One region of the Undibacterium sp. MH2W genome, then DNA from elsewhere that is predicted to be linked to it. Evidence: predicted binding sites of a transcription regulator. Region 1 holds the regulator's gene; each other region holds the start of a gene.
The links. Region 1 encodes LexA, which represses DNA repair genes until DNA is damaged. Its sites were predicted from a motif close to ACTGTATNNNNATACAGT; they were not measured.
Positions count from the first base shown of each region.

Region 2: ruvA (Holliday junction branch migration protein RuvA) is a predicted target of LexA. The motif match lies at 1,759-1,776, and genes of this name have one in related genera.
Region 3: recA (recombinase RecA) is a predicted target of LexA. The motif match lies at 3,337-3,354, and genes of this name have one in related genera.

Region 1 covers NZ_JBMPPA010000003.1:26,490-32,352, forward strand. Annotated here, with positions in the region: gene lon (endopeptidase La) at 1-96, shown strand, start outside; partial or broken gene ACO0K2_RS08060 (IS3 family transposase) at 228-1,588, shown strand; gene lexA (transcriptional repressor LexA) at 1,706-2,362, opposite strand; gene rpsF (30S ribosomal protein S6) at 2,597-2,965, shown strand; gene priB (primosomal replication protein N) at 2,998-3,297, shown strand; gene rpsR (30S ribosomal protein S18) at 3,307-3,591, shown strand; gene rplI (50S ribosomal protein L9) at 3,618-4,070, shown strand; gene ACO0K2_RS08090 (replicative DNA helicase) at 4,238-5,626, shown strand; gene ACO0K2_RS08095 (DUF47 domain-containing protein) at 5,748-5,863, shown strand, end outside.
Region 2 covers NZ_JBMPPA010000001.1:39,070-44,932, forward strand. Annotated here, with positions in the region: gene ruvB (Holliday junction branch migration DNA helicase RuvB) at 104-1,159, opposite strand; gene ruvA (Holliday junction branch migration protein RuvA) at 1,163-1,744, opposite strand; gene ruvC (crossover junction endodeoxyribonuclease RuvC) at 1,848-2,390, opposite strand; gene ACO0K2_RS00185 (hypothetical protein) at 2,387-2,554, opposite strand; gene purH (bifunctional phosphoribosylaminoimidazolecarboxamide formyltransferase/IMP cyclohydrolase) at 2,627-4,192, opposite strand; gene ACO0K2_RS00195 (helix-turn-helix domain-containing protein) at 4,256-4,489, opposite strand; gene dusB (tRNA dihydrouridine synthase DusB) at 4,598-5,608, opposite strand.
Region 3 covers NZ_JBMPPA010000001.1:317,461-323,323, forward strand. Annotated here, with positions in the region: gene ACO0K2_RS01395 (alpha/beta hydrolase family protein) at 1-279, opposite strand, end outside; gene ACO0K2_RS01400 (hypothetical protein) at 903-1,823, shown strand; gene ACO0K2_RS01405 (hypothetical protein) at 1,826-2,473, shown strand; gene recA (recombinase RecA) at 3,421-4,467, shown strand; gene recX (recombination regulator RecX) at 4,729-5,187, shown strand; gene ACO0K2_RS01420 (DUF2889 domain-containing protein) at 5,562-5,863, shown strand, end outside.

The DNA of each region.
Region 1 (5,863 bases):
CGTCAACCAGAGCCGTTGACTGACACTGAAGTTGCTGTTGCTGCAGCAGCACCAGTTGACCCAGCATCTGTTGAATCAACGGTGGTCAAGCACTGAGTGTGTTGAAGGCAAGGAGGCTTACCTCTTTGCGCCATTTCTTTCACATGGCACCAAACAAAAAAGCCCGGCTCTCATGAAGTGCCCCCGAAAAGTTGGACATCGTTCCAAATTTTTCGGGGGCATTTTTTATGACCAAATATACAAAGGAATTTCGAATTAAGGTGGTTAAGGCGTACATTGATCGGGGTATGGGGCGGAATACTATCGGGCGCTTGTTTGGAATTGATACGACCATGGTTCGCAAATGGCTAGACCAATATCAGTTAGAAGGAGAAGCAGGACTCGCAGCTAGAGAACGTCATAAGTCATATACATACTTGTTCAAAAAGAAGGTGCTACAAGCCGTTTTGGATGAGGGAATATCTCATCGAGAGGCGGCGAAGCGGTTCCGAATCCACACGACGTCGCTTATTGCTCAATGGTTGCGTATTGCCCGTGATCGAGGTATAGATGCCTTACAATCACAATCTAAAGGTAGACCTCCCTTGAAGACAACAAAACGCGACAAGGCTAAGCCGCCTCCAGACGACAAGTCAAAGAGCTACGAGCAACTCATTGAAGAGAACGAACAGCTGCGGGCAGAAGTAGCCTATTTAAAAAAGCGGAGAGCCTTAACCTTGCAGAAGGCGACACGGCAGGCAAAGCCAGAGTCGTCACAGGATTAAGGCAGCAATTCCAGTTAGCTGTGCTTCTGAAGGTTGCCGGCTTAGCGCGAAGCACCTATTACTATCAAATGCAGGTAGCGACAGCGCCAGACCGGCACTCAGCGTTGAAAGAAAGAATCAAAGCTGTCTATAAGAAGCACAAAGGCCGTTACGGGTATCGCCGCGTTCACATGACCTTGTCGAATGAAGGTACTCACGTCAATCATAAGACGGTGTTTAGGCTTATGCAGAATCTGGGCTTGAAATCCCAGATTCGGCGTCAGCGATACAAGTCTTATATGGGCAACGTTGGGCGTGTAGCGCACGACTTATTGAAACGGCGGTTTCAGGCCAAGCGCCCCAACCAAAAATGGGTTACGGATGTGACGGAATTCAATATCGAAGGAAGCAAGTTATACCTTTCGCCAATACTCGATTTGTATAACGGGGAAATCGTTTCGTACCAGATCGCCAAAAGTCCGAAGTTTGAACTGGTAGACAATATGCTCACCAAGGCAATGAAGCGACTGAATAAGGAGGATAAGCCAATTCTACATTCCGATCAGGGCTGGCAATATCAAATGGCTGCCTATCAAATGCGACTGAAACAGCGAGGCATGCGTATCAGCATGTCGAGGAAGGGTAACTGCCTAGATAACGCCGAGATGGAAAGCTTTTTTGGAACCTTAAAATCGGAATGTTTTTACACGAATAAATTCTCAACCGTGTCGGAACTGGAAAAGACACTGCATGAATATATTCGTTATTACAACCATGACCGGATTAAGTTAAAACTAAACGGCCTGAGTCCTGTACAGTACAGAACTCAGGCCGGTAAAACGTAGTAAAAGCCGTCCAACTTTGAGGGTTCACTTCAAGAATTCGGGCTTTTTTACTTGGCACTTGCTTGATTCAGTCGCGTTGCTCCGTTCGAAAGATGAGTGTCCAGTGACGAAGGGCGGTTAAACCCAATTTCTCATGAGTCCTACGGCAAGGCCCTCTAGGTAAAAATCGGCGTCTTGGTCATTGATTTTGATGATGGAGTAGTCCGGGTTTTCGGGAATAAGCTCAATATGGTTGCCTGTTTTTTTGTAGCGCTTAACGGTGACATCATCGCCCAGGCGAGCAACAATAATTTGCCCATTTCTAGCGCTATCAGCCTTTTTTACTGCTAATAAATCACCATCCAAAATGCCAGCGTCACGCATCGACATTCCTCTGACTTTCAGTAAAAAGTCTGGCTTGGCAGAAAATAATGCAGGATCGACTTGGTAGCTTGCTTCAATGTGCTCGCTGGCGAGGATAGGTGAGCCTGCAGCAACGCGACCAACCAGCGGGATGGATAACTGCATGCTCGCTGGATGAGGTAAGTTAAATGTGGCACCTGTAATGTGGCTTGATAGATCAGACTCAAGTAGCTTGATGCCACGGGATGTGCCTGCTGCAATTTCAATAACGCCTTTTCTGGCTAACGCTTGCAAATGTTCTTCGGCGGCGTTGGTGGACCGAAAGCCAAGCTCTGTGGCGATCTCTGCCCTGGTTGGGGGGAAGCCCGTATTTTGGATGGCGTCTTTTATCAGGTTCAGGATTTGTTCCTGGCGATTAGTGAGCTTGAGCATAAGCGTGCGGCGCCGATAATAGCGCTGTATGTATAAACAGTCTGTATTTTTATACAGTGGCGTTCGATGTGCAAGGAAATTTTTAAAAAAAGTCCTTTTTTAGGGTGTCTGCGTAGGCATGTGCTTGAAGTAATTGAATAAATCGAAAAAGTGGGTTATTATCATCGGCTTTCCTCTTCCTGCACTCGTCTTGACGCCGAGGCAGGCTATTTTTATTGTCCACAAGGAGAATATATGCGTCATTATGAAATCGTATTTATCGTACATCCCGATCAAAGCGAGCAAGTTCCTGCAATGATCGAACGTTACAAAGCTAGCGTTGTTGCACGTGGTGGTCAGGTTCACCGCGTTGAAGACTGGGGCCGTCGTCAATTGGCTTACATGATTCAAAAATTGGCTAAAGCACACTATGTTTGCATGAACATTGAGTGCGATGCAGAAACATTGCTTGAGCTGGAAACAGCATTCAAATTCAATGATGCTGTTCTGCGTCACCTGACAGTCAAAATGAAAAAAGCTGAAACAGCTCCATCACCAATGATGAAAGCAGTTCAGAAAGAAGACGCAGCGAAAGCACAGCGCGTCGAAGCACCAGCTGCTTAATTTTGATTTGAAAAAGGTCGTATAAGAAGAGAGTGAATCAATTAAAGCTTGTGGCGCGCATTATTGAGAAATCAGCATTGCGATACACGCCAGCAGGAGTGCCAATTGCAGCAGCAGTGTTGATGCATCGGTCACTTCAGCGAGAAGCGAACATTGAGCGGGTCGTCGAGCTTGAAATGAATGCCCAGGCAGCTGGAAATATTTCGAGAGCATTTCACGATTTGCCGCTAGATGTTGAAATTGAATTGACTGGATTTTTAGCACGCAGAAATCGCAACAGCAAAAGTCTCGTGTTTCATGTGAATGAAATCGGGGCACATTTACTAGATTAGGAGCCTAACATGGCATTCGGTAAAAAATTTGATAAAAGCAAATTGAAGCAAAAGCGTCAACAACAAAACCCTTTGTTCAAACGCAAAAAATTCTGCCGCTTCACAGCAGCACATGTAGAAAAAGTTGATTACAAAGATATCGACACATTGAAAGATTTCGTGCAAGAAAACGGCAAAATTATGCCAGCACGTTTGACTGGTACTAAAGCACTGTACCAACGTCAAGTTGATACAGCGATCAAGCGCGCACGTTATTTAGCGTTGTTGCCTTACACTGATCTGCACACAGCGTAATTGACGACAAGTACTAGGAGAAAAATATGCAAGTTATTCTGATGGATAAAGTCGTTAATCTCGGCAACCTCGGTGATGTAGTTAAAGTGAAAGACGGTTACGCTCGTAACTTCTTGATTCCACAACGCATGGCACGCCGTGCGACTGCTACAGCAATCGCTGAATTTGAAGCGAAACGCGCAGAGTTGGAAAAAGCAGCAGCAGCTAAATTGGCAGCAGCACAAGCGCAAGGCGAGAAACTGGAAGGTTCTACTGTTCAGATCTCTCAAAAAGCGGGTGTTGATGGCCGTTTGTTCGGTTCCGTTACTAACTTCGACATCGCTGAAGCATTGGCTAAGCAAGGTGTTGCAGTTGAAAAAGCGCAAGTTCGCTTGCCACAAGGTCCATTGAAGATCGTTGGCGATCACTCTGTTTCTGTATCTTTGCATACAGACGTCGTAGTGAACGTGACAGTATCTGTGATCGGAGAACAAGCTTAATAAGCTTTTGTTCCTTGTATCAAAAAAGAGCCGGGTTTTACCCGGCTTTTTTTATGTGGAGGTGAAGTGGTTTATACTATAGCCGTAATGTTGTATGTAATAAACATCGCTTCGTCTTCGTAATTTGTGTCTGATAGTAACCCTATTTAGCAGGTATAATGCGCGCCATGAAAGCCGCTTCTGATCCCCAACTTGACGCTATCCGCGTTCCTCCCCATTCCATTGAAGCAGAGCAATCTGTATTAGGCGGTTTATTACTTGATAATGCTGCGTGGGATAGGATTGCCGATTTTATTGGTGAGGATGACTTTTATCGCTACGATCATCGGATTATTTTCCAATGCATGGTAAAACTCATCAATGGTTCGAAGCCCGCCGACGTGATTACTGTGTACGAAGCGCTCAATAGTGCTGGGAAAGCTGATGATGTTGGTGGACTTAGCTACCTCAATGCCCTTGCTCAGAATACGCCGTCTGCTGCAAACATTCGTCGATATGCAGAAATTGTGCGTGATCGTGGTGTTCTTCGAAAGCTGATTACTGTTTCGGACGAAATTGCCGGCAATGCTTTTAATCCTCAAGGTAAAGAGGTGAAGCAGATGCTCGATGAGGCGGAGTCGAAGATTTTTGCGATTGCTGAAGAAGGATCGCGCGGTGCTCAAGGCTTCCAGGCGATTCAGCCGCTGTTGACACAAGTTGTTGAACGCATTGATGAGTTGTATAACCGTGATAATCAAAACGATATCACTGGCGTACCGACGGGCTTTGTCGATCTGGATAAAATGACTTCTGGTCTTCAGCCCGGTGACTTAATTATTGTTGCAGGTCGTCCTTCGATGGGTAAGACCGCGTTTTCGTTAAATATAGGCGAAAACGTAGCGATCGATAGTGGATTGCCAGTTGCTGTGTTCTCGATGGAGATGGGTGGTGCGCAGTTAGCGATGCGTATGCTTGGTTCTGTAGGCCGACTCGATCAAAGTCGCTTGCGGATTGGTAAGCTCAGCGATGAGGATTGGCCGAGATTGACGCACGCCATCCAAAAAATGAATGAAGCACAGTTGTATATTGACGAAACACCGGCATTGAGTTCGATTGAGTTACGCGCGCGTTCGCGTCGTCTCGCGCGTCAATGCGGCAAATTAGGCTTGATCATTGTCGACTATTTGCAGTTGATGTCGGCAAACGTGGCTGGTGAGAACCGTGCCACCGAGATTTCGGAGATTTCCCGAAATTTAAAAGGTCTTGCAAAAGAATTGAATTGCCCTGTGATTGCTTTGTCGCAGTTGAACCGCTCTCTTGAGCAACGACCAAATAAACGTCCTGTTATGTCAGATCTTCGTGAATCTGGCGCGATTGAGCAGGATGCGGACGTGATCATGTTTATTTATCGTGATCAGGTTTATAACCCAGATTCCCCAGATAAGGGAACGGCAGAAATTATTATTGGTAAGCAACGTAACGGTCCGATTGGTAGTGTGCGTCTCACCTTCCTAGGTGAGTACACTAAATTCGACAACTACGTTGGTTCTCTGGCCGTATTTGGTGATAACGAGTAATTGTCAGAATCTGTGTATGTCGTGATGGAAGAATCCATCTGAACTCTTTTTGCACCCATCTTGATGATGTTGATGGGCGCGCGTAATAACCCGATTAGTTTTTATTTTCAGTGAGAAAAAAATGTTTGGACGCTTGATGCCTACAGAAGGCAAATTTTTTGAACTTTTCAACCAACACGCAGAACTGTGTGTCAAAGGTTCAAAAGAGATGCTTGCTTTGATGACTAATTTTGATGA
Region 2 (5,863 bases), on a different contig from region 1:
TGAAGTGGAGGGTGATCTGGCGTGATGTTGGCGGCACCACACCGAGTTCAATACTCAATAGGTGTGGTATCCGCGAAGGCTCGTGGAGAGCGTAATGCTGCCCTCAGTCGGGCGTATTAGACTGGTTGGGTGGAGTAACGCCAAAGTGCTCGTAAGCCAACGTTGTCGCAATTCGACCGCGTGGCGTCCGTTGCAAATAACCTTGCTGGATCAGATAGGGCTCTAGGACGTCTTCAATCGTGTCTCTTTCTTCACCAATTGCTGCAGCAACGTTATCGAGGCCGACAGGGCCGCCGCCGAATTTAAATAGGATTGCTTCGAGTAGCTTTCTGTCCATCAGATCAAAGCCTACCGTATCGACATCGAGCATCTTTAATGCCGCATCGGCAATGGCTTTCGTGATTTCACCATTGCCTTTGACCTCCGCATAATCTCTCACACGGCGTAGCAAGCGGTTGGCAATACGTGGTGTGCCTCGGGCACGGTTAGCGATCTCACGTGCACCGTCTTCTTGGATTGGTGCATTGAGTAATGATGCTGAGCGTGTGACGATGCGGGTTAATTGTTCCGGTGTGTAAAACTCCAAGCGCGCCACGATACCAAAACGATCCCGTAATGGATTGGTGAGCATACCTGCACGCGTCGTTGCACCAACGAGTGTGAACGGTTGCAAATCAAGTTTGACTGAGCGCGCAGCTGGCCCCTCGCCGATCATGATATCGATTTGGTAGTCTTCCAGCGCGGGATACAAAATCTCTTCCACGACCGGTGATAAGCGGTGGATTTCGTCGATAAATAAGACGTCGTTGGCTTCTAAGTTCGTGAGCAGGGCGGCGAGATCGCCTGCGCGTTCAAGCACCGGGCCTGAGGTCTGGCGCAGATTCACCCCCATTTCGCGGGCAATAATGTGCGCTAAGGTTGTTTTACCTAAACCTGGTGGTCCGAACAACAAAGTGTGATCGAGTGCTTCTTTGCGCTGGCGCGCTGCCGTAATAAAAATCTCGAGCTGTGAACGTATTTTTTCCTGTCCTACGTAGTCGTCTAATTGCTTAGGACGTAACGCGCGCTCGATCGCTTCTTCACTGGAGGAGACTGGTGTCGCAGAAATAATCCGCGTCTCTGCCACTTCGGAAAAGAGATTGTCGGTTTGTATGCTCATCGCTTACCCTTTTGACAGTGCTTTAAGAGCCAGTTTGATGCCTTCAGAGACACCGCTGCCCGCAGGTACGGATTTCATGGCAATCGTGGCTTCTTTGTCTGAATATCCTAGGGCAAGTAAGGCATTTAAAATATCGCCGCTATGATCGCCCGCCGCCATGGCAGCGCTGGCGCTAAATAAGTCTGCGCCGAGTTTACCTTTGAGTTCAAGCAATAGACGTTCTGCTGTTTTTTTCCCAATGCCCGGAATCCGCGTCAGTCGACCGGCTTCCTGCAAGGTAATCGCTTGTGATAAGTCTGCCACTGACATCCCAGATAAAATCGCCAGCGCTGTCCGAGAGCCAACCCCACTGATTTTGATCAGTTGGCGAAACGTGGCGCGCTCTTCAGCACTCCCAAAACCAAACAAGACATGCGCATCTTCACGGATAGCCAGATGCGTCAGTAACGCTACTTTTTCACCGAGTGGGGGGAGATTGTAAAACGTGCTCATTGGCACATCGACTTCATAGCCAACCCCTTGGCAATCAATCAGCAATTGTGGAGGATTTTTTTCGAGTAGCGTGCCTGCAATGCGACCTATCATGAGACGGCTTTCATACTGTATGAATAAACAGTGATCATAAACGATTCTCTTCCACTTGACGAGAACCATTGCGATCTTGGTGTTGCAGGCATTCGATCAGCGTTTAGCCAATCAAACGTCCCCCTTTGACGCGCAATCCTTTTTTGGCTAACTCAGGTGCAATCGCGCTCAGCGTGGCTAATGCTTCACCGCTGTGCGCGTGGCAGATCGCCACCCCTAATGCGTCGGCAGCATCAGGACTAGGTTTGCCTGAGAGCTTTAATAAGCGTTGCACCATATCCTGCACCTGTTCTTTTTTCGCTCGACCATGACCAACAACGCCTTGCTTCACCTGCAGCGCGGTATATTCAGCGACGGGTAAGTCGGCCCCAACGAGTGCACAGATGGCCGCGCCACGTGCTTGTCCCAGCAGCAAGGTCGATTGTGGATTGACATTGACGAAGACGATTTCAATCGCAGCACAGTCAGGTTGGTAGGTGCTGACTACTTCAGAGACGCTCGCTAAGATTGTTTTTAGACGCTCAGGTAAGGACCCTTCAACGGTTTTAATGGTACCCGAGGCAACATAAGTGAGTTGGCTTCCCTGCTTTTGAATAATGCCAAAGCCGGTAGTGCGAAGACCGGGGTCGATGCCGAGAATTTTCATTGTGGGTCAGGTGTTCCAGTGTCGGCTGGATGGTTGTGGCGTGATGCGATGGGAGAATGATAGCCCAAACTGGCGGGATCTGGCAGCTTCGTCGCATTGATGGGATGCGGGAGATAGATGTCAGAGGTCCAAGCACGTCGGACACGAATCAAGGGCTGGACCATAGCGTCTTCCTAAAAAAAAGCCCCCAATAGGCATTGGGGGCGATATTTTCACGATGACACTGCGTGAGCAGATTAATGACGGAAGTGACGTGTTCCTGTATAGACCATCACAACACCGCGTTCATCGGCTGCATCGATCACTTCTTGATCGCGCATGGAGCCACCTGGGTGAATCACACACGTTGCACCTGCATCGACAACAACGTCGAGGCCATCGCGGAATGGGAAGAATGCGTCAGACGCAACAGCAGACCCAGCCAGTGTCAGACCTGCATTTTGTGCCTTGATGGATGCGATCCGTGCGGAGTCGATACGGCTCATTTGACCTGCACCCACGCCCAATGTCATTCCGTTACCGCAGAACACGATTGCATTGGATTTCACATACTTCGCCACGCGCCATGCAAACATCATGTCCGCCATTTGTTGTGGCGTTGGTTGCAATTTAGAAACGACGCGCAGTTCTTCTTGCAACACATTTTTCGCATCAGGTGCTTGCACTAACAATCCACCGCCGACGCGTTTGACGTCGTATTGGTTCACAGCATTGCCCAACGAAATTTCTAACAGACGCACATTTTGTTTTGCGGCAAAAATGGCTTTGGCTTCTGCTGTGAAAGACGGCGCGATCAATACTTCAACGAATTGTTTGGCAACGATTTCTGCCGCTTTACCATCGAGTTCACGGTTGAAGGCGATGATGCCACCGAACGCAGACGTCGGATCGGTTTGCAAGGCTTTGCTGTAGGCTTCAAACGGCGTTACACCGAGAGCTACGCCACATGGATTAGCATGCTTGACGATCACACAGGCAGATTCATTGAACGACTTCACGCATTCCCATGCTGCATCAGCATCGGCGATGTTGTTGTAGGACAGTTCTTTGCCTTGCAATTGCTTGTAGTTAGCCAATGCACCATCAACCGCTTTTAAATCACGATAAAACGCAGCAGATTGATGTGGGTTTTCGCCGTAGCGCATTTCTTGTACTTTGTCGAAATGCAGGTTCAGCGTTTGCGGATAAGCGCTGCGCGTTGTGTGTGCTTTGTCTTCGCCGAGGCTGGTCAAATAGTTGGTGATCGCACCATCGTATTGTGCTGTGTGAGCAAAGACTTTTTTTGCCAACGTGAATTTCGTGTCATAGCTCACGACGTTATTGTTGGCTTTCATTTCAGAGAGCACAATCGCGTAATCGCTTGGATCAACGATCACAGTAACGTCTTTATGATTTTTAGCAGATGAACGCAACATCGTTGGACCACCGATGTCGATGTTTTCAATCGCGTCTTCTAAAGAGCATTCTGCTTTAGCAACAGTTTGCTGAAATGGATACAAGTTCACGACGACCATATCGATCGTTGGAATACCGTGCTCTTCGAGCGCAGCGACGTGCTCAGGAAAATCGCGGCGGGCCAAAATACCACCGTGCACTTTAGGGTGCAGTGTTTTGACGCGGCCGTCGAGCATTTCTGGAAAGCCCGTGTAATCAGCAACTTCAGTCACGGCGAGACCGTTATCTGCAAGTAACTTCGCTGTACCGCCAGTCGATAAAATCTTGACACCGAGTGCCGACAATTCACGTGCAAAATCGAGCACACCAGTCTTGTCTGAGACGGATATGAGGGCTTGTTTGATCATGATGAGAATGAAAGAGTAAGGAAATCGGTGTCAGAGAGCGACATAATGTTGGGTGGATATGGCTTAAAGCAAACCGTGATGCTGCAATTTTTTGCGCAAGGTATTCCGGTTAATCCCTAACATGTCCGCTGCTTGGGACTGGTTGCTATCAGCGCGTGTCATGACCATTTCAAGCATAGGTTTTTCCACGGCTAATACGACCATATCGTAAATATTGGATGCAGGTTGCTCACCCAGATCACGGAAATATTTTTCCAGATTTTTGTGAACGGCGTCTTGGATGCTATCTTTGCTCATATTTTTATTGTCACTAATTGGTTATGCTGGCCAGCGAAAAGTCCACTTTTGGCGGACGTTCTGGCGCCATGGTTGTTACTGTGTTGCTCAGGTTTTACAACGAGTGCGCTATGCGGCCATTTTTTCTTCAAAGGGGCGGTATTGTAACCGTTCCCCAGCCATGCGATCAAAAAAATGACTGACTGCTGCTAACTGCTCGTTGCAATCGGTCAGGAGATTCATTTCTTGCCTGAATTCCTCACCACCTACCAGATCCTGTACGTACCAGCCGATGTGCTTGCGTGCCGTCCTAACACCAAGATACTCACCGTAAAACGCGTAATGCTCTTTCAAGTGGTTATCCATGAGACGCCGGACTTCACTGATCAGTGGTGGAGGTAAGTGTTCACCTGTGCGTAAGTAATGGTCAATTTCCCTGAAAATCCACGGTCGACCTTGTGCGGCGCGGCCTACCATGATGGCATCAGCACCGGTGTATTGCAAAACGAACTTCGCTTTTTCTGGTGTCGTAATGTCACCATTAGCAACAACCGGAATGCCAACAGCCGCTTTGACAGCAGCGATGGTGTCGTATTCGGCATCACCTTTGTAGCCATCGGCACGGGTTCTACCGTGTAGCGTCAGCATTTGGATGCCCGCTGCTTCGGCCATTCGTGCAATCGTTAGTGCATTTTTGTTGGAGCGATCCCAGCCAGTGCGGAATTTCAGCGTCACGGGGACATCCACAGCCTTTACAACGGCATCGAGAATCTGCCCAACAAGGCTTTCGTGTTGCAAGAGCGCAGAACCACACCACGCGTTGCATACTTTTTTGACTGGGCAGCCCATATTGATATCGATGATTTGCGCACCTTTATCGACATTGAACTTTGCACAGTCAGCCAACATGACAGGATCTGCTCCTGCAATCTGCACAGCCTTCGGCTCCATTTCACCTTCGTGATTGGTGCGTCGGGTTGATTTTTCGGTTTCCCATAATTTCGGATTTGACGCCGCCATTTCAGAAACAGCATAGCCCGCACCCAGTTCTTTGCATAATTGCCGAAACGGCCTATCTGTTACTCCAGCCATCGGAGCAACAAAAATATTATTACGCAAGACATAGGAACCGATTTGCACGATGAGGATCAGGGGAAATTTGAAGAAGCGCTATTCTACCTGAAACTTGCCTAAATAATTGGCAAAATTCCCCACGGTTTATAGGAATATTTATTTCTATGAATAGCTGTTTTAGATAGATTTAGACTTGCTATTCTAAATTAGCGATAAAAATTTGTTCTTCGTTATCTTCATCGCGCAATGTCTCGCTGATTTTATTGCGATGCAGTGAAAAAGAATGGCGATTTTTGCTTGATCGACAAAGTGATCACCTCA
Region 3 (5,863 bases), on a different contig from region 1:
CCATGTAATCTCGCGCGGTGCTTTTGTGTAGGTATAAAATCCTACGCGCCCACGCCCTCCTGACGTCAATAGCCTTGGAGTGAGCGTCTCGGTATCATATAAAACCAGACCATAATTGGTACCATTAAAAATGACACTGGCGATGTATTTTCCATTTGGCGAAAGACTTGCATAGGTCATCCCTCGAGAATCGATTGCCTGCTCAATTTCTAATTGCTCAGCTTGGGAAATTGATGAAAATGTGCAACTCCATATAACAAACAAGAATAATAATTTCATTTTCCTAAATCACAATAATTTAAATAGATGTAAATCTCAAAGGTATTGGGAGTGACAGCACAAGTTTAAAATTGAAATGCAAGCGCAATAAAAGAATGCCCGATCATCCCTCTGGTAATGCTTTATTTTGTCGCTTGGAATCCACGCGCCACGGTTCCGAATTTTCAAATTTATTTTAATTTTTTGAAGCAGTATATTTTCTCGCTCAAAAGTACTTTAAAACTGCCATTTTGGCAATATTTTCATTTTAAAGTCGTGTATGGTTCAGTCGCAATTATCATTTTGGGATAGTTTATTAGAGCGATCTCTATCTCCAGCGACAATTGCAATGACCGTTGACTTGAATCTGAAGGCAGACATTCGTAGATGTGAATGGCGATAGTTGCATGCCTTCCGTGTTAGCGCCTTTGGGACACAAACCCGGATACGGATGTATTCTTCTGACTTAGGGGTGTTATGTTGGCTACCGACAAAACGGTTCCGTCGCGTTTACTTTTTAAAAGCGAAATCAATTATGCTCAGCATCTTTTAAAAACGGACGTTAGTCATGCTTGATACAAACGAATGCGATTTCCGTTGGAAATTATAGCCGTCTGTATTCGTTGGTATGCGACTTACCCATTATGATAGTATCTATTGCAATTAACTTTGCGCTGGGTCCTGAAGGTTCTGGTTTGCTTAGCGCATTGACAGAAAATCCGATAGCGCAAACTGCAATTGCTGGTTTTGTGAGTGGTACGGTTGCAACCGGTAATATCAAAGGTGGACTGCAAGGAGCGGCGACTGCTGCGGCATTCTTTGAGGTTGGTGATTACCTCAACGGCAAAGGCGCGTTTTCTGGAAATGCTGCACCGGGTGAGTGGTCAGTACAAGGCGTTGCACTGCATGGCGTAGTCGGGTGTGCGTCTAGTGTTATGGCGGGATCGAAATGTGGCTCTGGTTTTTTGAGTGCAGCGTTTTCTCAGGCAGCTTTGCCAATAAAAGGAAATGACGTTGTTTCTGGGACGATTTCGAGTATGGTTATTGGTGGGACGGCTTCTGTTCTCGGTGGAGGGAAGTTTGCTAATGGAGCAGAAACTGCGGCGTTTGGGTACCTGTTTAATTTCTTGCGTCACGGGCAGTACATATCTAAAGAAGAGGGACAGTTAGTTGTTGAAGAGGCGGCTAAGTGGAAAGGTACAGCATATAAGCTTGTTGGTCCAAATTCGGAAATTAAAGAATTTGGAGATTGTTCTGGAACAACTTATAAGATCTACGATGCTGTTGGCGATCCGTTTGAATACAAGATGGCTAGACAATTTGGTGCTGCTGCTGATCAAGAAGGATTTCCTTTCCAGAGACTTGGTACTAATGATGCACGTCAGCTTGGCGATGTTCTTCAATTTGACGGACATGTTGCTATCTATGCTGGTCAAGATTCAAATGGAAATGACCTGATGTGGACTGCATCTACGGGTCATAAGCAATACGAGCTCCAACAAATTAAATTTTTTGGAAAACCAGTTATTGGTACCTTTCGATACCAAGTGCAGGATGGTCACTAATTATGGTAAAAATAATATTAGAGTCTCTATTTGCTATAGTCTCAATCTTTGCGTTATACCCGACCTATGCTATTGCAGATAGCCCTGAAGAATTTTTACTCAATATTGTAAAATCTGATTTCAAAGGCGATCCTGAATACAGGGGCAAACGCGTGACATTTTCTCGTAAGTCAGCACAAGCGGCGTATGAGAAGGCACTAGAATTACCTGATATTCGTCCAGAATATTACTCTTTGGATCTTGATCCACTAAAAATTGTAACGGACTGGGAAGTCATAGAACAGAGAAGTTTTAGTAGCAAAAAATTTTGTATGGATGTACGTTTTACTTTAGTTGCCTACAGTATAGGAAGAGGCCTTCCTCCGTGGTTTAGCAAAAATACTCGCAAATTTGTAAGTCTAGATAGACCTATTCTTGAAACCGTTCGTTACTGTGCTGTAGAAATTAATAACCAGTGGATGTTGGTTGATCCGCCTATTCCGAGAGTAGAAAAAGTAATTGTGGTTCGTTTTTTTCAAGAAAAGTTAAAAGATGCAATGCATCAAATTGATATCGTCAAAACAAATAGACCACTAGGGATTAAAAACATGGCGGTTATTATTGCTTCCTTCGCAGATCAGTTAGCGTCATTAGGAGCGAGCGCAAATTAAAGTTAAATTTATAAATTGCAAATAGAGTGTAACCCTCCCGTAAATTCAAGCCACCTATAATTACCGTGGTTGAAGTGAGTTAGAATAATTGCTGAGAAGCAGCAGTTTTGTATTCGCCTCAGTGCATCGGCGCTTAAGGCAACCCTAGAGCAACGCTAGCTGGCTAATCTGCGCTAGCGGATAAGAAATCGAAATCTTAGTGACTAGCCCGTCCATCTTTAAAATCAAATTTTTGTGTATTTGATAAACCATCCTTATTTGATAATTCTTATTATCAAATATTGATTTATAAATCACTTTGGCTGTAAAGAAAGACTATTGATCCAATTCGACAGTACGCATGATTGCGTACAAAAAAATTTACATATTTAAATTCGATTAAGTCTTTTTTAAATATTTTTTAAGAGTCAAGAACATATATGATCTACATGCATTTTATTAACACCAAATGCCACAATCAAACTTGAACGGTTTAGTTTTGAGATTTTTGACAAAATAACAATCAGTCGTACAAATGAATATGTACTGCTAATGAGTCATTGATCAGTAAAAGCAAGATTCGGCCGTTCATGATCTACAGCGCCTATTCAGAATGGGCCTAGTTCGGCTCGTTAGCGAAACACAAGCCATTAAATTCGACCCCTGTTATTGATTAAAGACATTCTTATCAGTAAATATCATTTCCCATCATTTTTCCATATTGCACACGTTAGTGATGATGTTTGCGGTAAATATCGAAATATCCAAAAAAAATTCAGAGTTAGCTGAACAAAAATCAGACTTAAGTGCATTTCGACAATGTCGACAAATGCGCAAATCCAGAACGATTTTCAATATGTTTTAAAAAGTCGCTTGCATAAATCACTGTTTTTTTATACAGTACTACAAAACCTGGAATTCACTCCTGCGTTTATTTTCCACCGGCTGCTTATTGAATGAAAGAATGTATGGACGATAAGAAATCTGACAACAGCTCAGAAAAGAGCAAGGCGCTTGCTGCGGCGCTGGCACAAATTGAAAAGCAATTTGGTAAAGGATCGGTCATGCGGATGGCCGATGGTGCAGTGGTGGAAGAAGTGCAGGTTGTCTCCACTGGCTCATTAGGCCTCGATATTGCTTTGGGCGTTGGCGGTTTGCCACGTGGTCGCGTTGTTGAAATCTACGGTCCAGAATCGTCGGGTAAAACAACACTCACACTCCAAGCCATTGCTGAAATGCAAAAAATTGGCGGTACGTGTGCATTTATCGATGCGGAACACGCACTCGATGTTGGTTACGCACAGAAGCTGGGCGTTAATTTGAATGAATTGCTGATTTCGCAGCCAGATACGGGTGAACAAGCACTGGAAATCACCGACGCGTTAGTGCGCTCTGGTAGTGTTGACTTGGTCGTTATTGACTCGGTCGCTGCGTTGACACCACGTGCTGAAATTGAAGGTGACATGGGTGATTCCTTACCAGGTCTGCAAGCACGTCTGATGTCTCAGGCATTGCGTAAGTTGACAGGTAGCATCAAACGTACCAATACACTGGTCATCTTTATTAACCAGATCCGTATGAAAATCGGTGTGATGTTTGGTAGCCCTGAAACGACCACTGGCGGTAATGCACTGAAATTCTATGCATCCGTGCGTTTGGATATTCGTCGTACCGGTTCGATCAAGGCGGGTGATGAAGTCGTTGGTAACGAAACGAAAGTCAAAGTCGTCAAAAATAAAGTCGCGCCTCCATTTAAAGAAGCGCATTTCGATATTCTTTATGGAGAAGGCACTTCTCGTGAAGGTGAAATCCTTGATTTGGGTGCCGATGCCAAAATCATTGAAAAAGCGGGCGCTTGGTATAGTTACAATGGCGAGCGTATCGGTCAAGGGAAAGATAATGCACGTAATTTCCTGAAAGAACGTCCACAGCTGGCGCATGAAATTGAAAATAAAGTACGCGAGCACCTTGGTGTTCCAGCTTTGCCAGCGTTTAATGCCGAAGCCGCTGAGTAATATCGTAGTAACTAGGTAGGAACGAAGTGGTAATGAAGTAATGAAAATGTATCGGCGTTGTGTATTTTTCGATATACGCCGATCAACATGAAAGCCGATAATTGACAGCGAAGTAGCAAGCTGAGATTGTCGGCTTTTGTTTTTCTGGCACATGGTGAACGGTGTGAGAGCCCAATGTTGATGCTACATTGGCATTCTATTGGCGTTCGCTTTCTATCGCGTTGGTACTCAGTGTGTGCTGTATCTGGCCATCCTCTATCTATGATGAAACAAAAATTGAGTCTCAAAGGACGCGCGTTACGGTATTTATCGATGCGTGAACATAGTCGGGTTGAGTTAGCGAGAAAGCTGTCTCCCTATGCAGAAGAGGCTGACGAGGTTGATGCGGTATTAAACTGGCTAGAGGCGTCTAACTTTATGTCGGCTGAACGCTTTTCTGATTCTCTTGTGAATCGCCGCTCAGCGCGTTTTGGTAATCAACGAATCTTGGCAGAGCTACAAACACACCAGCTTGATCATGCTGAGATGCAGCGTGTGAAAGAACAACTCGTTGAAACTGAGTTGGAGAGGGCGGTTGCGGTGCTTCATCGTAAGTTTCCGCATAGCCCAGCGGACCACGAAGAACGGACTAAGCAAAGTCGATTTTTGCAGCAACGGGGATTTTCTGGGAAAGCGATCCAAGCGGCAATGCGCGCAGCGAGAGAGGATGACGAAGTTTAGGTCGGGCGCCCACGTTTTGCATCGAGATAGTTATAGATGTTAGATGGCACGTGAGGTAACCACCTTGATCATATTGAGTTTTGGTGGGGTGTCGCATTCAGCCATCGAGTCTCCTCATTTCTTCCTACTGATTTTCATTTCCATTCATTCAAAATCGAAGTCAAAATAGCAATTAAAATGCCTTTTTTTGGGTTTTGATGTCCGACTTTGTACTTTAGAAATGCAAAAAATGACCGCTTTTGGTGAGTTCATGTTTTAGCTGTGCTAGAATTCGAAGGTTTTTTGCAGCGCCGCAGGAGCGGCTGTTATCGTAGAAGCTGCGGTAACGACGCGCAATTGTGGCTCTTTTATATTGAATTAGCCGCCAGCAAGGCATGATGCCCTTACCATCACCGACAATCCCACGCACGTTGAAACATACCCGTGCCATCAGCATCGCCGCGTTTGCTCGCGAAGATGGTCTATGGGATTTTGACGCCCACATCACCGACCATAAAACGCGTGATATCAAGCTCGCGTCAGGTGTGCGTCCACAGGGGCAGGCCTTGCACGATCTCCACATCCGTGTGACCGTCAATCTGCAACTTCAAATCGTCGATGTTGAAGCCAGCTCTGACGCCGTTCCGTATCCAGGCTATTGCGAAGTCATTACGCCGGATTATAAAAAATTGATTGG